One region of the Paenochrobactrum glaciei genome, then DNA from elsewhere that is predicted to be linked to it. Evidence: predicted binding sites of a transcription regulator. Region 1 holds the regulator's gene; the other holds the start of a gene.
What was found. Region 1 encodes HrcA, which represses chaperone genes, less so after heat shock. Its sites were predicted from a motif close to GTTAGCACTCNCNNNNNGNGAGTGCTAAC; they were not measured.
Positions count from the first base shown of each region.

Region 1 (4,569 bases):
GAAGGCACGGGCACGATGCGAGAGCGCATGTTTGTCACCCGGTTTCCAGCCATGTTTTTCCTGCGCGGTCATCTCGCCAAATGTCTTGTCATAGCCATCCGGCAAAAAGACAGGATCAAAGCCAAAGCCCAATTCACCGCGTGGTGGCCAAACCAGCTGACCTTCCACTTCGCCGCGATAATACTCAGCTGAACCATCAGGCTTAGCCAGACAAATCACCGACACGAAACGGCCTTTACGTTGTTGCGGTTCAGTGGCACCTTTAGCCTGCATAGCATCTTCAACCTTGCCCATTGCCATGGCAAAATCACGGCTGCCATCAGGCAATTCTGCCCAATTAGCGGTATAAACTCCCGGGTTTCCGTCAAGTGCATCAACGACAAGGCCTGAATCATCAGACAAAGCCGGCAATCCTGTGGCGCTGGCCGCAGCATAGGCTTTGATATAAGCATTTTCTTCAAATGTGGTGCCGGTTTCATCAGGCTCCGGCAGTCCGAGCTGACCGGCAGACTGTGTTTCAAAACCGAATGGCCCCAACAGATCATCAAATTCGCGCAGCTTTCCTGCATTATGCGAGGCAACGACCAGCTTGGTTTCTTCAAGTTTTTTCATAGTTTCAGCACCACATTCAAATTTTTATCAATCAGACAATCAGGCTACAGCCATTTTCTGCAAAGAAACCAGACGGTTTACGCCGGTTTTGGCCAAAGCCATCAGATTGGCAAATTCTTCTTCGGAGAAAGGAACACCTTCAGCCGTACCCTGAATTTCAACAATGCCGCCTGAACCGGTCATAACGAAATTCGCATCGGTCTGAGCGGCTGAATCTTCCGGATAATCCAGATCAAGCACCGGTGTGCCTTCATAAATACCGCAGGAAATTGCAGCAACATGGTCTTTCAGCACTTTGTCGAGCTTGACCATCTGACGGCTTTCCATCCAGCGCAGGCAATCATGCAGCGCTAGCCAGCCACCGGTAATCGCCGCGGTACGGGTGCCGCCGTCAGCCTGAATAACATCGCAGTCAACAGTAATCTGAAACTCGCCCAAAGCCTGCATATCAACAACCGCACGCAGCGAGCGGCCGATCAGACGCTGGATTTCCTGTGTGCGGCCACCCTGCTTGCCAGCGGCTGCTTCACGGCGCATACGGTCACCTGTTGAACGTGGCAGCATGCCATATTCCGCAGTGACCCAACCTTTACCGGTATTACGCATCCAGCCCGGCACTTTTTCTTCCAAGCTTGCAGTGCACAGCACATGTGTATCGCCAAATTTGACGAGGCAAGAGCCTTCCGCATGTTTGGAAATACCACGCTCGAAAGAAACAGCCCGCATTTCATCGGCTGCACGATTGGATGGACGCATAAGATTTAACCCCGATTCATATAAGAAGTTTCTGCTTTTAAGCCGCAATGACGCAAATAGAAAGGCATTTCACAAGCCAGTTTTTATCATAGCCTTTACACAACTGTTTTAACAGTTTCATTCAAAGTCTTTGACCTTGGCACTTGCCACCTTATATTTAAGGAGCGACATCACATTTAGGCACAAGGTTTAAGGCGGGACGATGATCCAGTCACCAGCACATGACGTTCTCAGTTCGCTTGACCAGCGTTCGCGCGAAATCTTTCGCCGGATTGTCGAAAGCTATCTGAATGACGGCGATCCGGTCGGCTCCCGCAATCTGGCGCGTATTCTGCCGCAAGCCTTGTCACCCGCCACCATCCGCAATGTGATGAGCGATCTGGAACACTTAGGGCTGATTTACTCGCCGCATATTTCGGCAGGCCGTATGCCGACACAAATCGGCTTGCGTTTTTTTGTCGATGCCTTTCTTGAAATCGGCGATCTGCCACCCGATGAGCGCTCCAGCATTGAAGCGCAGGTGCGTGCTGCCGGACAAACCCATTCGGTTGAAAATATCCTGACGGAAGCAAGTCAGGTACTGTCCGGCCTCTCCAGAGGTGCGGGTCTGGTGCTGGCCACCAAGGCAGAAGGCGCGCTGAAACATATTGAATTTGTGCGCCTTGAACCAACGCGCGCTTTAGCTGTGCTTGTGATGCAAAATGGTGATGTGGAAAACCGCGTGCTGGAACTGCCGCCCGGTGTGAGCGCGTCACAACTCATTGAAGCCTCCAATTTTCTCAATGCCCATATTCATGGCCGCACCCTCACCGAAGCACGCAATGAATTGGAAAAGCTTAAAAACGAAACCCGCGAGGCACTCGACAGCCTGTCGCAAAGCCTTGTTGCCCAAGGGCTTGCCATTTGGGGTGGCAGCGGCTCCGACCAGCCTGCCCGCCTGATCGTGCGTGGCCGCTCCAACTTGCTTGAAAATATCAGCGCTCAGGATGATCTGGAGCGCTTGCGCCATCTTTTTGATGATCTGGAAACCAAAGACGGCATGATCCAATTGCTTGATCTGGCCGAAGCCGGATCAGGGGTGCGAATTTTCATCGGCTCGGAAAACAAGCTTTTCTCGCTTTCCGGTTCCTCGCTTGTTGTGGCGCCTTACCGCGACGGCGAACAACGCGTGGTCGGTGCGCTTGGCGTCATTGGCCCGACAAGGCTTAATTATGCCCGTATCGTCCCCATGGTCGATTATACGGCGCAAATTGTCTCACGATTGCTGCGATAACCATGACGAAAACCATGAGGGCATTGCAATTATAACTGTCAGAATGCACAAGGTATGCACATTAAGCCTTGATTTTCATGCGCTGACACTCGATATCCGCCACAAACACTTATTCAAGACGGAAGAACATCATGACTGAAGAAAAGAAAAACCCTGAAACAGCCGATCTTGACAAGCGCGACCTGAACAATCCCCGTGACCGGGATGCGCTGAAAAAAGCGGCTGATGATTTTTTGAAGTCCCGCAAGGCGGAAGCAATGGAAGAAGTGGCTGACGAAGAGGAAATTAATCCTTTTGCGCATCTGGTGGACGAAAATGCAGCGCTGAAAGACCAGCTGTTGCGTCTGGCAGCCGATATGGAAAATCTGCGCAAGCGTACATTGCGCGATGTCGCTGATGCCAAAACCTATGCGGTGACCAACTTTGCCCGCGACATGCTGGGCGTTTCCGACAATCTGCGCCGTGCGCTGGATGCCATTCCGGCAGAATCACTCGTTGAAGACAGCGGCCTTAAAGGCTTAGCCGACGGCGTTGATCTGACCGAACGCTCCATGTTGCAGGCCTTGGAACGCCACGGCGTGACCAAGCTTGATCCGGAAGGCCAGAAGTTTGACCCGAATTTCCATCAGGCAATGTTTGAAGTGCCAAACCCTGATGTGCCAAACAACACCGTTGTGCAGGTTGTTCAGACCGGTTACGCCATTGGCGACCGCGTGCTTCGCCCTGCTCTGGTGGGTGTATCCAAAGGTGGCGCAGCACGCGCTCCTGAAGCAGATGATCAGGCAAAAGACGCCTAAATTCTGCTAAAAGACTAAACCTACATTCAATCCTTATAATTTCGGGGGCGCAAAAAACATTTGCGCCCCCGCTCAGTCTCAATACACTCCCTGATAAGAGTGGCGTTGCGGGGAGCGTCTTAGTGACCATACTGACTTTTTTGAACTATGCCGGCGTTTTCGTTTTTGCGGCGACCGGCGCTTTAGCTGCATCCAGACGTCAATTGGATATTGTCGGCTTTATCTTTCTGGCCAATGTTACCGGTATCGGCGGCGGCACCATTCGTGATCTCATCCTTGGTGATGATCCGGTTTTCTGGGTCAGAGAGCCGCTCTATCTGGTCACCGGCACGGCTGCTGCCATTCTCGTTTACTTCACCGCCCATCTGGTTGAATCCCGTTATCGTGTGCTGTTGTGGCTCGACGCTTTAGGGCTGTCCTTCTACAGCGCCATGGGTGCCGCCAAAGGGCTTGATCTGGGCTCCGATCCGATGGTTGCCGTTGTCACCGGAATTTTCACCGCCACCCTTGGCGGTGTCTTGCGCGATATTATCGCCGGTGAACCATCTGTTCTGCTCAAACGCGAAATTTATGTCACCGCTGCTCTTGCCGGTGCCTGCGTTTATGTAGCGATGCATCTGGCACAAATTGATATGATGATTGCCGTCATTTGCGGCAGTCTGGCAGCCTTTATTGTGCGTGGCGGCGCGTTGATCCGCGGCTGGAAACTGCCAGTCTACAAGCCACAACCAGGACGCACCGAGGCTGAGCTGAAACGAGACGGCGTTATCCGCGAAGATTAATCAAAAATAAGCGCATAAAAAAACGGCTGATATTAGCAACAATATCAGCCGTTTTTTTGTGATTTAAGACAAATAATTAAAGCAGTCCGGCATTTTTAGCGGCACCTGATAAGCTACCCTGCGAACGCGGCCCCATCTGCTGCACGATAATACCGGCAGCCAACGCACCGAGACGCGCACTGTCTTCCAGCGAGCGACCATTGGTATAACCAAAGAGGAAACCAGCCGCGAACAAATCACCAGCACCGGTTGTGTCCACCAGCTCGGAGATTTCAATAGCCGGAACGCTCACGCGCTCGTTTTTACGAACAACTACCGCGCCTTTTTCCGAACGGGTCACGATTGCAAG
Region 1 covers NZ_BAAADE010000001.1:848,548-853,116, forward strand. The annotation lists gene rdgB (RdgB/HAM1 family non-canonical purine NTP pyrophosphatase) at 1-612, opposite strand, end outside; gene rph (ribonuclease PH) at 652-1,368, opposite strand; gene hrcA (heat-inducible transcriptional repressor HrcA) at 1,571-2,641, shown strand; gene grpE (nucleotide exchange factor GrpE) at 2,773-3,438, shown strand; gene ABDZ76_RS04055 (trimeric intracellular cation channel family protein) at 3,561-4,220, shown strand; gene ABDZ76_RS04060 (adenosine kinase) at 4,297-4,569, opposite strand, start outside.

Region 2 (4,569 bases), 320 kb from region 1:
CCAGCTTCCTGGTCAGCATTGATGCCTTTTGCAGTGATGTTTGCAGAAGCGCGAAGCAATGCAGTACCACCACCTGGTACGATACCTTCTTCAACAGCCGCACGGGTTGCGTTCAGAGCATCGTCAACGCGGTCTTTGCGTTCTTTAACTTCAACTTCAGTTGCACCGCCAACGCGGATAACTGCAACACCGCCAGCAAGCTTAGCAAGACGTTCCTGCAGCTTTTCACGGTCGTAGTCAGAAGTGGTTTCTTCGATCTGCTGCTTGATCTGGCCAACGCGGGCTTCGATTTCAGCTTTTGCACCTGCACCGTCAACGACAGTGGTGGTTTCTTTGCTGATTGCAACTTTCTTCGCACGGCCAAGCATGTCGAGGGTTACGGATTCCAGCTTGATGCCGAGATCTTCGGAGATAACCTGACCACCGGTGAGGATAGCGATATCTTCGAGCATTGCCTTACGACGATCGCCAAAGCCCGGAGCCTTAACAGCAGCAATTTTCAGGCCGCCGCGCAGCTTGTTAACAACCAGAGTTGCCAGTGCTTCGCCTTCTACGTCTTCAGCGATGATGACGAGTGGCTTGGAGGTCTGAACAACAGCTTCGAGAACCGGCAGAAGAGCCTGAAGGTTGGAAAGCTTCTTTTCATGCAGAAGGATGTATGCATCTTCCAGATCTGCAATCATTTTTTCCGGGTTGGTTACGAAGTAAGGGGACAGGTAACCGCGGTCGAACTGCATACCTTCAACAACTTCGAGCTCTGTTTCAGCAGTTTTAGCTTCTTCAACAGTGATAACGCCTTCGTTGCCAACTTTCTGCATGGCTTCAGCGATCATCTGACCGATTTCTGCTTCGCCGTTTGCGGAGATGGTGCCAACCTGAGCAACTTCTTCAGAAGTGTTGATCTTCTTGGCTTTGCCGAGAAGGTTTGCAACAACTTCAGTTACTGCCAGATCAATACCGCGCTTCAGATCCATTGGGTTCATGCCGGCAGCAACAGCTTTTGCGCCTTCCTGAACAATAGCCTGACCCAGAACGGTAGCGGTTGTTGTACCGTCACCAGCTGTGTCATTGGTCTTGGAAGCTACTTCGCGCAGCATCTGTGCGCCCATGTTTTCGAACTTGTCTTCAAGTTCTACTTCTTTAGCAACCGATACACCGTCTTTGGTGATGCGTGGAGCACCGAAGGATTTGTCGATAACAACGTTACGACCTTTAGGGCCGAGTGTTACTTTTACAGCATCTGCAAGGATGTCGACGCCGCGCAACATTTTTTCGCGCGCTGAACGACCGAATTTTACTTCTTTAGCAGCCATTTTATATCTCCTGGGAATTGTCCCGGTCAGATTGGTGGTTAAATCGAATATCTCAACTGCCGGCAAAAATACCGGCGTTCATCAGGGTGCATCAAGCAATGCACTGCGCAGATGAATTAGCCGAGGATACCCAGAATGTCGGATTCTTTCATGATCAGCAGGTCTTCGCCGCCGATCTTGACTTCTGTGCCGGACCACTTGCCGAACAGAACTTTGTCACCAGCTTTAACGTCCAGTGCAACCAGCTTGCCGGCTTCATCACGTGTGCCGGAACCTACAGAGACAACAACGCCTTCTGATGGCTTTTCTTTTGCGGAATCAGGAATGATGATGCCGCCAGCGGTTTTTGCTTCCGACTCAACACGACGGACAACAACGCGATCGTGAAGTGGGCGGAAATTGGTCTCAGCCATGATCTAAACCCTTAAAAATTAAAGTTGAACCCCTCCATGGACCTTATGATCCACGGTATTAGCACTCAGTCTCCCCGAGTGCTAACCTGCTAAATAGATAGAAATGACCTGTTTTAATGTCAAGGTCGGGAAGCGTTTATGATTAAGAAAGAAATGCAAAATTCTCATTTCTGTTTTTGCAAGTCTGCCGTCACCTTGTAAATTATGGGGTGCGCGGGTCGCTTTTCAAACTATCAAGCCATATTTCAGCCTGCTTATTAAGCCGCTTAAACATGTCAGCTTTATGAAAAATAATGGCGGTTTTCTTTGAAACCTTCGTAGAATCATCGGCTTTTTTGTAATTTTTTAGTTATCGCAAGCGCTGAGTTTGCATGCAGGCGTGACATGCGTGCCGCCATGCGTTAGAGGAGCAGACGTGAAACTATAAATTGTCATTTTAAATATGTGGGCAAATGATCCGGCAATTTTTAAAATGATGACGGCTCATCAATCTCGGATCTGTTCTAAACGGGTTCCTTGCAGTTTGTTTAATGAGGATTGGCATGAAATTTCCTGAGCGTCTGGATGATCTCACCAATGATTATGATGTACTGTTCTGCGATGTGTGGGGCGTTGTGCATAATGGTGAGGAAGCTTTCCCGCTCGCCTGTGAGGCTTTGCAGCGTGCACGCGCCAAAGGCGTGAAGGTTATTTTGGTTACCAATTCTCCGCGTCCTTTTCCGGGCGTTGTGGCACAACTTGGCACCTTAGGTGTGCCTGATGATGCTTATGATGTGGTTGTGACTTCGGGCGATGTAACCCGCGATCTGATTGCCGAAGGCCCGCGCAAAGTGTTCCATATCGGCGTTGAGCATGAATATGCGATCTTTGATGGTCTTGATGTCGAAGTGGTGGAAGAGTTTGAAGCGGCTGGTATTGTCTGCACCGGTCTCTTTAATGATGAAGTAGAAACACCTGAAGATTACACCGAAATGCTGGAGCGTTTCCGTGCCCGTAATCTGCCGTTCATTTGTGCCAATCCTGATTTGGTGGTGGAACGCGGCAATCGCATGATCTGGTGTGCCGGTGTTTTGGCGCGTGATTATGGTTTGCTGGGTGGCCGTACACAGGTCGCCGGTAAGCCGCATCATCCGATTTATGCCGCTGCATTAAAGGCGGCCGAAAAGCTTCTTGGCCGTAGCGTCGAAAAATCGCGCATCTTGGCTATTGGCGATGGTATCCTGACTGATGTAAAGGGTGCGGCACAATTTGGTGTTGATGTTCTTTATATTTCCGGCGGCGTGCATGCGGCCGACTATATTGATGCAGAAACCGTGGATGTTGAAAAGCTGAAAACGTTTTTGAACAAGCACGGCCATCAGCCGGTTGCGACGATCAGACATCTCGTTTAATCGCACTGAAATAAAACGCACAGAGCAATTTCATGTCCAAACAGCCATTTCAGCGTCTTGATACCACGGATAATCTGCCTGCGCATTTGCGCCATGCTGTCGTGGCTATTGGTAATTTTGATGGCGTGCATCGCGGACATCAGGCTGTGCTGCAACAAGCGCTGGAACTGGCAGCAAGTCAGGGGCGGCCATGCGTCGCCCTGACATTTGAGCCGCATCCGCGTTCTTTCTTCAAACCGGATGAGCCAGTTGATCGCCTGACACCATCGCGTGAAAAATCTTATCTGCTTGAGATTTTAGGCTTTGATGCGGTGATCGAACAGCCTTTTACGGCTGAGTTTTCTGCTCTGAGCGCTGAAGAATTTGTTGATACGATTTTGGTGAAAAACTTTGCGGCCAGTGGTGTGGTTATCGGTTATGACTTCCACTTTGGCAAAGCACGACGCGGCACACCGGAATTTTTGGTGGGCGCGGGCAAACAAGCAGGTTTCAGCGTGACTTTGGTCGATGCTTTTTGCGACGAGGGCGCCACGCAAATCTCTTCAAGCCGTATTCGTGATTTTCTCTGTGACGGCGATGTGGTGCAGGCGGCCGGTCTTCTTGGTCACCGTTATCAGGTGCGCGCCGAAGTGGTGCATGGCCGCAAACTTGGCCGTGAGCTTGGTTTTCCAACCGCCAATATGCATTTGCCGGAACAAACCCATCTGAAACATGGTATTTATGCCGTGCGTTTCCGTCGTGCAGACGGCACGCTTTATAATGGTGTGGCAAGTTATGGCCGTCGCCCGACTGTGACGGATAATGGCGTGCCGCTGCTTGAAACCTTCTTATTTGATTTTTCCGGTGATCTTTACGGTGAGCTTGCCACGGTTTCCTTCTTTGGCTTTTTGCGCGGCGAAGTGAAATTTGACGGGCTGGAACCGCTGATGGAACAAATGCGTCAGGACGAGGCAGAAGCGCGTGCGCTGTTAGCCGCTGTTAAACCACTATCACCGCTTGATCAGAAACTGTCATTTGATGGTAGTGTTGATTGTTTAACTGCTGCAAAACCGTAAAAATGACAGTTTAAACCTAAGTTTACTGATTTATTGCAAGGTGCTATAAAGAGTTTACTCATGTTTCTGTACTTGTTGGGGAGTACAGCGAGGGGAAGCGTATTGCGTAAATCATATTTAGCGACAGTGACTATTTTCACTATATTGACAGCTTTACCTGTTCAGGCTGCTGATGAAGTGGTGACATCTGAGAAAAAGCCGTTTTGGGCTGGTGACTGGTCTTTAACCATTGGTGGTTTGGGTGAATTTGCACCGCGCTATGATGGTGCAAGCAGCCGGATGCTTTTTGGTGAACCGTTGATCTCGATAACGCGTGCCGGTGATGTGCCGCGCTTCGATTCCCAAAATGATAATTTCGAATTTGCGCTGATTGATACTTATAGTTTTTCTGCCGGTC
Region 2 covers NZ_BAAADE010000001.1:528,001-532,569, reverse strand. The annotation lists gene groL (chaperonin GroEL) at 1-1,313, opposite strand, end outside; gene ABDZ76_RS02610 (co-chaperone GroES) at 1,430-1,726, opposite strand; gene ABDZ76_RS02605 (TIGR01459 family HAD-type hydrolase) at 2,269-3,117, shown strand; gene ABDZ76_RS02600 (bifunctional riboflavin kinase/FAD synthetase) at 3,150-4,172, shown strand; gene ABDZ76_RS02595 (MipA/OmpV family protein) at 4,275-4,569, shown strand, end outside.
Region 2: the regulator HrcA is predicted to act here: its motif matches at 1,784-1,812, upstream of ABDZ76_RS02610 (co-chaperone GroES).